Regions from separate parts of the Nocardioides exalbidus genome, predicted to be linked through region 3. Evidence: riboswitches for the same ligand, from Rfam matches in the RefSeq annotation. Region 3 holds a riboswitch; each other region holds the start of a gene.

What was found. A riboswitch is a leader RNA that binds a small molecule or an ion and turns the genes downstream of it on or off. The one in region 3 is predicted to bind cobalamin.
Region 1: another riboswitch for cobalamin. It lies ahead of BLV76_RS05185 (magnesium chelatase subunit D family protein); the one in region 3 lies ahead of BLV76_RS16155 (hypothetical protein).
Region 2: another riboswitch for cobalamin. It lies ahead of cobN (cobaltochelatase subunit CobN); the one in region 3 lies ahead of BLV76_RS16155 (hypothetical protein).

The regions. Positions count from the first base shown of each region.
Region 1 is NZ_FNRT01000002.1:998,886-1,002,149, forward strand. It holds gene BLV76_RS05175 (CDP-alcohol phosphatidyltransferase family protein) at 1-144, shown strand, start outside; gene cbiE (precorrin-6y C5,15-methyltransferase (decarboxylating) subunit CbiE) at 216-1,445, opposite strand; cobalamin riboswitch at 1,464-1,610, shown strand; gene BLV76_RS05185 (magnesium chelatase subunit D family protein) at 1,638-3,264, shown strand, end outside.
Region 2 is NZ_FNRT01000002.1:983,598-986,861, reverse strand. It holds gene BLV76_RS05125 (4a-hydroxytetrahydrobiopterin dehydratase) at 1-684, shown strand, start outside; gene BLV76_RS05120 (hypothetical protein) at 668-1,504, opposite strand; cobalamin riboswitch at 1,498-1,644, shown strand; gene cobN (cobaltochelatase subunit CobN) at 1,673-3,264, shown strand, end outside.
Region 3 is NZ_FNRT01000002.1:3,278,006-3,281,269, reverse strand. It holds gene BLV76_RS16165 (protein adenylyltransferase SelO) at 1-634, shown strand, start outside; gene BLV76_RS16160 (AI-2E family transporter) at 718-1,866, shown strand; cobalamin riboswitch at 1,898-2,024, shown strand; gene BLV76_RS16155 (hypothetical protein) at 2,078-2,458, shown strand; gene BLV76_RS16150 (hypothetical protein) at 2,461-2,733, shown strand; gene BLV76_RS16145 (ArsR/SmtB family transcription factor) at 2,746-3,123, shown strand; gene BLV76_RS16140 (cation diffusion facilitator family transporter) at 3,120-3,264, shown strand, end outside.

The DNA of each region.
Region 1 (3,264 bases), 2.3 Mb from region 3:
CTCGTCCTGGCGGGGTCGTGGCTGGTGACCTACGCCGTGATGCTGGTGCAGTTCCCCGATCCGAGCGTCGTCGTCACCGCCTTGTCGCTGCTGTACGTGGTCTACTACGCCGCCGTGAGCGTCGTGCTGACACTGCGGCGTTGAGCCGATCGCCCATGGTTGCTCGGCAGCGCTCCGGACGCGTCACAGAGGCGGAGTGCAGCACGTGTCGTGCTTCAGGCAAGTGCCTGCCGCAGGGCCCACTGAGTGACTCCGCGAGCGGGTGTCCAGCCCGTGAAGGTGCCGACTGGTGCTGCGTTCTCGACGCCGATCCGGATGAGCTCCCCGCCATGGTCGGCGTACGCCTTCGCCAACAACACCTCGGTCTCGAGGGTCACGCCGTGGACGACGAGGCGGCCGCCGGGTTTGAGGGCGGCGAGGCAGGCGTCGAGTACGCCTTCGCGGGTGGCGCCGCCTCCGATGAAGATGGCGTCCGGCGCTTCGAGCCCGGTGAGGGCTGAGGGGGCGCGGCCTTCGACGACCTGGAGGTCGGGGACGCCCAAAGCGTGAGCGTTGCGTCCGATGCGCGCCGCGCGCTCGGGGTCGGACTCGATGGCAATGGTCCGACAAGACGGGTGGGTGCGCATCCACTCGATGCCGACCGAGCCGGCACCCGCGCCGACGTCCCAGAGGAGCTGGCCGGGGGCGGGCATGAGGCGGGCGAGGGCCGAGGCGCGGAGGTCACGCTTGGTGAGCTGGCCGTCGTTCTCGAAGGCCGAGTCGGGAAGGCCGGGGGCCCAGGAGGCCAGACCGTTGCCGGAGACCTCGATGGCGATGACGTTCAGCGCCGGTGACTGCGCGGACCAGGAGGAGGCGACGCCTGACTGAAAACTTTCGGACAGCGAGCCGAGGTCCCCGAGCACCGTGAAAGAAGACGCACCCCAGCCCGACGTGGTCAGCAGCGAAGCCAGCGCAGCCGGCGTCGAGGCGTCCGACGACAGCACCAGGATCCGACGACCCGGTGCCAGGGCTAGCACCAGACGTTCCAAGGGACGACCGACAAGCGAGACGACCTCGCAGGACTCGGAGGACCACCCCATCCGCGCCCGCGCCAACGCGACCGACGAGACAGCAGGCACCACCCGCACCGGGGCGCCGTGCTCCAAGAGCGTGGTTGCGATGCCCGACACCAGCGGGTCCCCGGAGGCGAGCGCGACGACCGGGCGCCCGGCGTACTCAGCGAGCAGCGCAGGCAGGGAGGCCGCCAGCGGAGAGGGCCACGGCACCCGCACCTGACCGTCAACAGTGGGCACCAGGGAGAGGTGACGCGACCCGCCCCAGAGCACCGACGCCTCGAGCACCAGCGCCTGCGAGGACGGAGAGAGCGAGGACCAGCCGTCGGCGCCGATCCCGACGACCACGATCTCGCTGGGCCCATCACTGAACGGCACTGCAGTGGACGACATGGCCGCAGACGCTATCGTGACGCGGACAAGGCGAGAGGTGCCCCGAAGCTTGGGGAGAATCTGGGAAGCCGGTGAAAGTCCGGCACAGGGCCCGCTGCGGTGACTCGAGACGTCCAACAGGGCGATCCGGGAAGTCCGAAGACCGGCCTCCCGCTGACCAGTTCCAACCTGGCAACGAGAGCGGGAGCCCCCATGCCACAGCAGTACCCCCTCTGCGCAGTCGTCGGCAGCGACGACATGACGCTCGCCCTCCTCCTCACCACGATCTCCCCCGAGGTCGGCGGCGTGCTCGTGCGCGGCGAGAAGGGCACGGCCAAGTCCACGACCGTCCGCGCCCTCGCCACCGTGCTGCCGCCCATCGAGGTGGTCGCCGGCGACCGCTTCTCCTCCGCTCCCGGCGAGACGTCGCCCGACGGGGCCTGGGGAAGCGACGCTGAGACCGAGACCCGGCCCGTACGCCTCGTCGAGCTGCCCGTCGGCGCCACCGAGGACCGCGTGCTCGGCTCGCTCCACCTCTCGAAGGTGCTGGCCGACGGCGTCGCCGAGTACGAGCCCGGCCTCCTCGCCCGCGCGCACCGCGGCATCCTCTACGTCGACGAGGTCAACCTCCTCCACGACCACCTCGTCGACCTGCTGCTCGACGCCGCCGCGATGGGCCGCTCCACCGTCGAGCGCGACGGCGTCTCGGTCGCCCACGCCGCCCGCTTCGTGCTCGTCGGCACCATGAACCCCGAGGAGGGCGAGCTCCGCCCCCAGCTCCTCGACCGCTTCGGCCTCACCGTCGAGATCGCCGCACCGCGCGACCCGCAGCTGCGCGCCGAGGTCGTACGACGTCGGCTCGCCTTCGACGCCGACCCCGATGCCTTCGTCGAGTCGTACGCCGACGCCGAGCGCGCGCTGACCGACCGGATCGCCGCCGCCCGCAAGCTGCTCCCCGAGGTCGAGCTGACCGACGCGGTGCTGACCAAGGTGGCCGAGGTGTGCGCCGCCTTCAAGGTCGACGGGATGCGCGCGGACATCGTCACGACCCGGACCGCGATCGCGCACGCCGCCTGGAACGGGCGGACCCACGTCACCCGGGCCGACATCCGGCAGGCGGCGCTGCTGGCGCTGCCTCACCGGCGGCGGCGGAATCCGTTCGACGCTCCCGGGCTCGACGAGGAGCTGCTCGACCAGATCCTCGGGGACGAGGAGCCGGACCCGGAGCCGCCGCTTCCGCCGGAGCCCGACCCGGAAGGTCATGACGACGGATCGTCCGAGCAACCGGAGTCGATGACGCCCGACCAGCCGGACGAGAGCGACACCGACGACAGCGGACGTCATGAGAATCCCCGGTCCGAACCGAGCGATTCCATGACGTCCGACGAGCCGACCGACGTTGAGTCTCCGGGAGACTCACGGCCGAGTGGCGCGGGTCAGACGTCGGTCATCGGGGCGGCGGACCCCTACAAGGTGAAGCGGTTCGAGGTGCACGGGACCGGCGCCGGGGAGTCGGGCAAGCGGAGCCGCGCGCTGACGAGCAACGGACGGCGGATCGGCGCCGACCCGACCGGCAACGGCGGGCTGCACCTGATCGAGACGATCCGGGCAGCGGCTCCTCACCAGCAGGCACGAGGGCGCCAGGGCGGCCGGATCCTCTTCCAGGACGGTGATCTGAGGACCGCTCGACGGGAGGGACGCGAGGCCAACCTCGTCCTCTTCTGCGTCGACGCGAGCGGCAGCATGGCTGCGAAGAAGCGGATGGAGCAGGTGAAGACCGCGATCCTCAGCCTGCTGCTCGACGCCTACCAGCGCCGCGACAAGGTCGGGCTGGTCACCT
Region 2 (3,264 bases), 2.3 Mb from region 3:
GACATGATCCCGAGTGAGCAGATCGCCCAGGCCGGGCTGACCGACTGGCGCAAGCTGGCCCAGGGGCTGCACGCCCGCTACCTCGTCGGGTCCTTCGCGGAAGCCGTACGCCTCGTCTCCGCGATCTCCGAGGCCGGTGAGTCGGTCGGGCACCACCCGCGCGCCGTGCTCGGGAACGGCCACGTCGACCTGGAGCTGGTCACCGCCGATGCGATCTACCGCGACGACGACGGCACGGAGTACGTCGTCGAGTGGCCGACGCAGCAGGACCTCGACCTCGCCCGCCGCATCGAGGCGATCGCCTCCGACCTCGGGCTCACCGCGGATCCCGCCGCCGTCGCCGAGCTCGAGCTCGGGCTCGACGTCGACGCGTCGGGGGACGTCGCGCCGGTCTGGGCCGCCCTGCTCACCGGCGACCTCGCCTCGCAGGGACGACGGACTCCGGGCGACGAGGTGCGCGACGCCTCGGTGCGCGTGCCGAACCTGTGGTTCGACGACCTCGACGAGGACGCGGCGCCCGGCCAGCGGTTCCACGTCGAGGTGTACGTCGCCGCGGAGGCGCGCGACGGTCGGGTGGCCGCCGCCCTCGCTGCCGGCGGCACCATCGTGGACGACTCGCAGGCCCCCGGGTTGACGGTGATCGCCGACCAGGAGGGGAACCGCGGGGTCATCTGCGTGGCGTGAGTCCGATCAGGGACTTCCACGGGGTCACGACCAGCTCCTCCGGGAGCGTGAGCGAAAGTTTTCGGTCGAGCACGCCACCGTCGATGGGGACGTGCACGACTCCTTGCACGACCTCGCCGGGGGGCGGGGGTGCGGAGGAGACGAGGGCGCGGGGGTCGGGGTCCTGGGAGGGAAGCGCGACCGGGAGCTCGTCGACGTGCCAGGCGGCGTCGTCGCCGCGGCCGCGGACCTGCTGGAAGGCGCGGGCCAGGCCGTTGAGCCGGGCGGCCGCCTCGGAGACAGGGACGACCGGGCCCCACGCCGACGACCCGATCCGCAGCTGGACCTCGGACGGGGAGAGGGCGACCAGGCCGAGGTCGGTCGACCGCGCGGCGAGGTCGCCGCGGCCGTCGTCGAGGACGAAGAGGAAGCGACCGGGCAGGGACGCGAGGGACGGCGTCGCGCAGATGCGCGCGTCGAGCTCGGCCACGACCGGGCGCAGGTCGGCGCGGCCGCCGACCAGGCCGGTGAGCGGCGACGCCATCACGTTCCGCACCAGCTCGTGGGCGGGATGCGGCAGCAGCCCGGTGCCCCGGATCGCCTCGACGACCTCGGGGAGCAGGTCGGGACCGGAGGAGGGGAGCGCCCGCAGCTGGAGGTTGGCCCGCTTGGTCAGGTGGACCTGCCCGTCGCCGTGCTCCTCAGCGACGGCGACCAGCGACAGCAGCGTCGAGCGGGAGAGATGGCCGCCGGGGAGTCGCAGCCGGACGAGCGCGCCGTCGTCCGCCGGCCACGGACGGAAGACGCCCGGGCAGAGGTCGCCTCGGGTGCGCTCGGTCATGGGCCGAGTGTGGCAGTAGGCTCGCGGCAGCCACCTGCGTGGGACCAGGAACCCGGTGCGAGTCCGGGGCGGTTCCGCCACTGTCAGGCCCGCCAACCGGTGGGCCGAGCCAGACACTGAGCCACGCGGGATCCGACAACGAGGGGCGAGAACCCCCTGGAGGAAATCGTGCGCATCGCACTCCTGTCCACGTCCGACACCGACCTGCTGAGCGCGCGGGCGTCCGGCGCCGACTACGTCCTCGCCAACCCGGCGCGGCCCGGCCACCAGTCGATGGCCGAGGTGATCGAGGGCTGCGACCTCGTCATCGGCCGGCTGCTCGGCTCGCCGCAGGACCTCTGCTCCGGCTTCACCCGCGTCGCCGCGACCGGCATGCCCGTCGTCGTCCTCGGTGGCGAGCAGGCACCGAGCGCCGAGCTGATGGAGCTCTCGTCGGTGCCGATGGGCGTCGCGGCCGAGGCCCACCGCTACCTCGCCGAGGGCGGCCCGGAGAACCTCACCCAGCTCCACGCCTTCCTCTCCGACACCGTCCTGCTCACCGGCGAGGGCTTCGAGCCGCCGGCGGTGCTGCCGCAGTGGGGCTACGCCGCCCGTCCGCAGGCGGAGACGGCTGCGGAGGGCAAGGCACGCGTCGGGGTGCTCTACTACCGCGCCCACGAGGCGAGCGGCAACACCGCCTTCGCCCACGCGCTCGCCGACGCGGTCGACGCGACCGGCCACGCGGTCGGCGTCCCGATCTTCGCCGGGTCGCTGCGCTCCGCGCCCGATGAGCTGTACGACGCCTTCGGCACGCTCGACGCGCTGATCGTCACCGTGCTCGCCGCCGGTGGCCGCACGCCGGCGGGGGCCAGCGCGGGCGGCGACGACGAGTCGTGGGACGTGGCGCGGATGTCGGCGCTCGACATCCCGATCATCCAGGGCCTCTGCCTCACGAGCAGCCGCGCGGAGTGGGAGGAGTCGGACGACGGCGTCAGCCCGCTCGACTCGGCCACCCAGATCGCGATCCCCGAGTTCGACGGCCGGATCATCACCGCGCCGTTCTCCTTCAAGGAGGTCGACTCCGACGGGCTCCCGCACTACGTCGCCGACCCCGAGCGCTGCGCGCGGGTGGCCGGCATCGCGGTCAAGCAGGCCCGCCTGCGCTCCATCCCGAACGCCGAGAAGCGGCTCGCGCTCGTGCTGTCGGCGTACCCCACCAAGCACGCGCGCATCGGCAACGCCGTCGGCCTCGACACCCCGGTCTCCGCGATCCGGATGCTCGAGCGGCTGCGCGCCGAGGGCTACGACCTCGGCACCGACAACGCCGTCACCGACATCCTCGGCCGCGACGCCACCGACACCGAGAAGGGCGACGCGCTGATCCACTCGCTCATCGAGGCGGGCGGGCAGGACGAGGAGTGGCTGACCCACGCGCAGCTGACCGACGCGCACGTGCGGATCACGCCGCAGCAGTACGCCGACTGGACCGCCGACCTGCCCGAGGACCTCAAGGCCGACATGGTCGGGGCCTGGGGCGAGGGCACCGGGTCGCTCTTCACCAACGACGCCGGCGAGCTCGTGCTCGCGACCGTCCAGGCGGGCAACGTGGTGCTCATCATCCAGCCGCCGCGCGGCTTCGGCGAGAACCCGATCGCGATCTACCACGACCCCGACCTGGCGCCGACCCACCACTACATGGGCGCCTACCGGTGGCTGGGCAGTGCTGTTTCCGAGGGGGGTTTCGGGGCCGACGCCGTCGTGCACCTCGGCAAGCACGGCTC
Region 3 (3,264 bases):
CACGGTCTTCAGCTCGATCGACACCGGCGGTCGCTACGCCTTCGGCAACCAGCCGGTCGTCGCCGAGTGGAACCTCGCCCGCTTCGCCGAGGCGCTGCTCCCGCTCCTCGCCGAGGAGCAGGACGACGCCGTCGCGATCGCCACCGCCTCCCTCGGCCGGTTCCGCACGCTCTACTCCGCCGCGTGGTCGCGCGGCATGCGCGAGAAGCTCGGCCTGCCGGACGGCCTCGCGGACGACGTCGTCGCCGGCCTGGCCGGCGACCTCGTCGAGCTGATGCGCGACAACCACGTCGACCACACGGGCTTCTTCCGCGCGCTCGGTCGCGCCGCCCGCGGCGACGTCGAGGCCGCGCGCGGGCTCGTGCTCGACCTGGCGGCGTACGACGCCTGGGCCGCGCGCTGGCTCGCGCTCGCCCCCGACGCCGACGCGATGGACCGCGTCAACCCGGTCTACGTCCCCCGCAACCACCTCGTCGAGGAGGCCCTCGCCGCCGCCACCGGTGGTGACCTCGGTCCGTTCGACCGGCTGCTCGACGCGGTCCGTGAGCCGTACGTCCCACGCCCCGGGCTGGAGGCGTACGCCGACCCCGCGCCGGAGTCGTTCGCGGGCTACCAGACCTTCTGCGGCACCTGAGCCACCTGCGTGTGACCGCTGTCTCGGGGTCCACGACCCACGCGGGTGGTAGCGACCGCGGCGAAGACTGACAAGGTGTCGTCATGGCTCGACGACGTACTCCCGAACCCGCCCCCACGCCTGCGCCCGTCCCGGCGCCGCCGTCGCGCGAGGAGACCATCGGCCACGGCCTGTCGTGGACGGCGCGGTGGAGCCTGCGCTTCGTCGGCATCGCCCTCGGGCTGGTGCTGGTCGGACTCGTCATCAAGTACGCCTGGGTGATCATCTTCCCGGTGCTGATGGCCCTGATCCTCTGCACCGTCCTGGCGCCGGTCGCCTCGTTCCTGCGCCGACGCCTCAGGTTCCCCAACGCGCTCGCCGCCGGGGTCACCGTCCTCGGCGCCATCCTCGTGGTCGTCGGGGTCGGCTACACGATCGCGCCGTCGGTGGCCTCGCAGGGCGGCGACATCGTCGACAGCGCCAGCGAGGGGCTCCAGCACGTGCAGGACTGGGTGCAGAGCTCCGACTTCGTCTCCAAGGAGCAGATCGACGCCGGGCTCCAGGGCCTGCAGGAGAAGCTGACCGGGTCCGCCGGCACCATCGCCTCGGGCGTGCTGGTCGGGGTCTCCGCGATCACCAACGGCCTGGTCAACCTGGTGCTGGTGCTGATCCTGACCTTCCTCTTCGTCAAGGACGGCTCCCGGTTCCTGCCGTGGGTACGCCGCCTCGCCGGCCCCACCGCCGGGCGGCACCTCGCCGAGGTCGGCGACCGCGCGTGGGCGACCCTGGGCGGGTTCATCCGGACCCAGGCCCTGGTGTCGCTCATCGACGCCGTCCTCATCGGCGGCGGGCTCCTGCTGATCGGCGTCCCGCTGGCGATCCCGCTGGCTGTCCTCACCTTCTTCGCCGGCTTCGTGCCGATCGTCGGCGCCTTCGTCGCCGGGTCGATCGCCGTCCTCATCGCGCTGGTGTCCAACGGCCCCACCGGCGCCCTGCTGGCGCTCGCGCTCATCGTCGCCGTGCAGCAGGTGGAGGGCAACGTGCTGTCCCCGATCCTGCAGTCCAAGTCGATGAACCTGCACGCCGCCGTCGTGCTGCTGGCCGTCACCCTCGGCGGCACCCTGTTCGGGATCTCGGGCGCCTTCCTCGCCGTGCCCGTCACGGCGGTACTGGCCGTCGTGGTGCGCTACCTCGACGAGGTCGTCGACGCGCGGACCAGGTCCGGCGTCGCGCCACGTCCTTCCGGGGACTGACGCTGCCCTAGACTCGCCGCCAGACGCAGACCGGGAAGTCGGTGCAAGCCCGACACGGTCCTCGCCACTGTGACTGGGGAGCTGCGCCCGAACACGCCACTGGACCGCACGGTCCGGGAAGGCCGGGAACAGCGCTCGACCCAGGAGTCAGGAGACCGCCTGCGTCCATTTCCGCACATGACGATTCCACGAGAGATGGAGCGCAGGACCGATGGACCGACCCCTCGCACGAGCAGACCGACCCACCGTCACCGTCTGCCGCGGCTGCTGCTGCGGCACGACGAAGAAGCGACCGCTGGTCGACCACGCCGCCCGGCTCGACACCCTGCGCACGCTCCTCGGCGACGCCGCGACCGTCCGCGTCACGGACTGCCTCGGGCCGTGCGAGCGCTCCGACGTCGTCGTGGTCAGCCCCTCCCCGGGCGCCCGCCGCGACGGCGCGCGGCCGGTCTGGCTCGGCCTGCTCAACGGACGCCACGAGGCGTCGGCCATCGCCGACTGGGTGCACGCCGGCGGACCGGGCGTCGCCGACCTGCCCGAGAGCCTGCGGCGCTCGCCGTTCCGGCCGTCGTCCACCGCGACGAAGGTGTGATCGTGCGGCACCTCGACACGGACCTGACCTCGCTCGCCGTCTTCCTGGTCGACCGGCTCACCGAGGACCTCGCGCTGCTCTGGGAGCGCGAGTCGTCGCGCGAGGGCGACCTGCTGCGACCCGGGCTCGCCGCCCAGGTCGCGGTCATCGACGAGGTCCTGGTGACCCTGCGATCCGGCCTGCTCCCGCCGCGGCGCGAGCTCCGGCTCCTGCTCTTCGGCTACGGGGCGCACCCCGACTACGACCCGGTCTGGACGCAGCGGCTCTCGAGGTGACAACATCGGCACATGCCGATGACACAGGTGGATGCCGATACTCGACCGATCGCCGAGACTGCGGCGCTGACGGCGGCCGCGTGCCTGTTCAACGGCTTCAGCGACCGCTCGCGGCTCGCCATCGTCCAGCACCTCGCGCTGGGAGAGCACCGGGTGGTCGACCTCGTCCGACACCTGGGCCTTGCCCAGTCGACGGTCTCGCAGCACCTCGGATGCCTCGTCGACTGCGGCATCGCCCAGGTGCGACCGGAGGGGCGAGCCTCGCTCTACTCCCTCACCCACCCGGAGGCGACCATGGACATCCTGGCGTGCGCGGAGCGCATGCTCGCGCTCACCGGCGACGCGGTGACGCTGTGCGGGACCTACGGCGTCGAGGCGCGCCGGCGATGACCACGGACGTCGCCCTCCTGAGCGTCGCCGACCGCCGGCGTCTCGGGCGTCGCGCACAGCTCCTCGCCGGCGCATCAGTGGCCTACAACGTCGTCGAGGCGGCCATCGCCGTGACCGCGGGTCTCGCCGCCGGATCGGTCG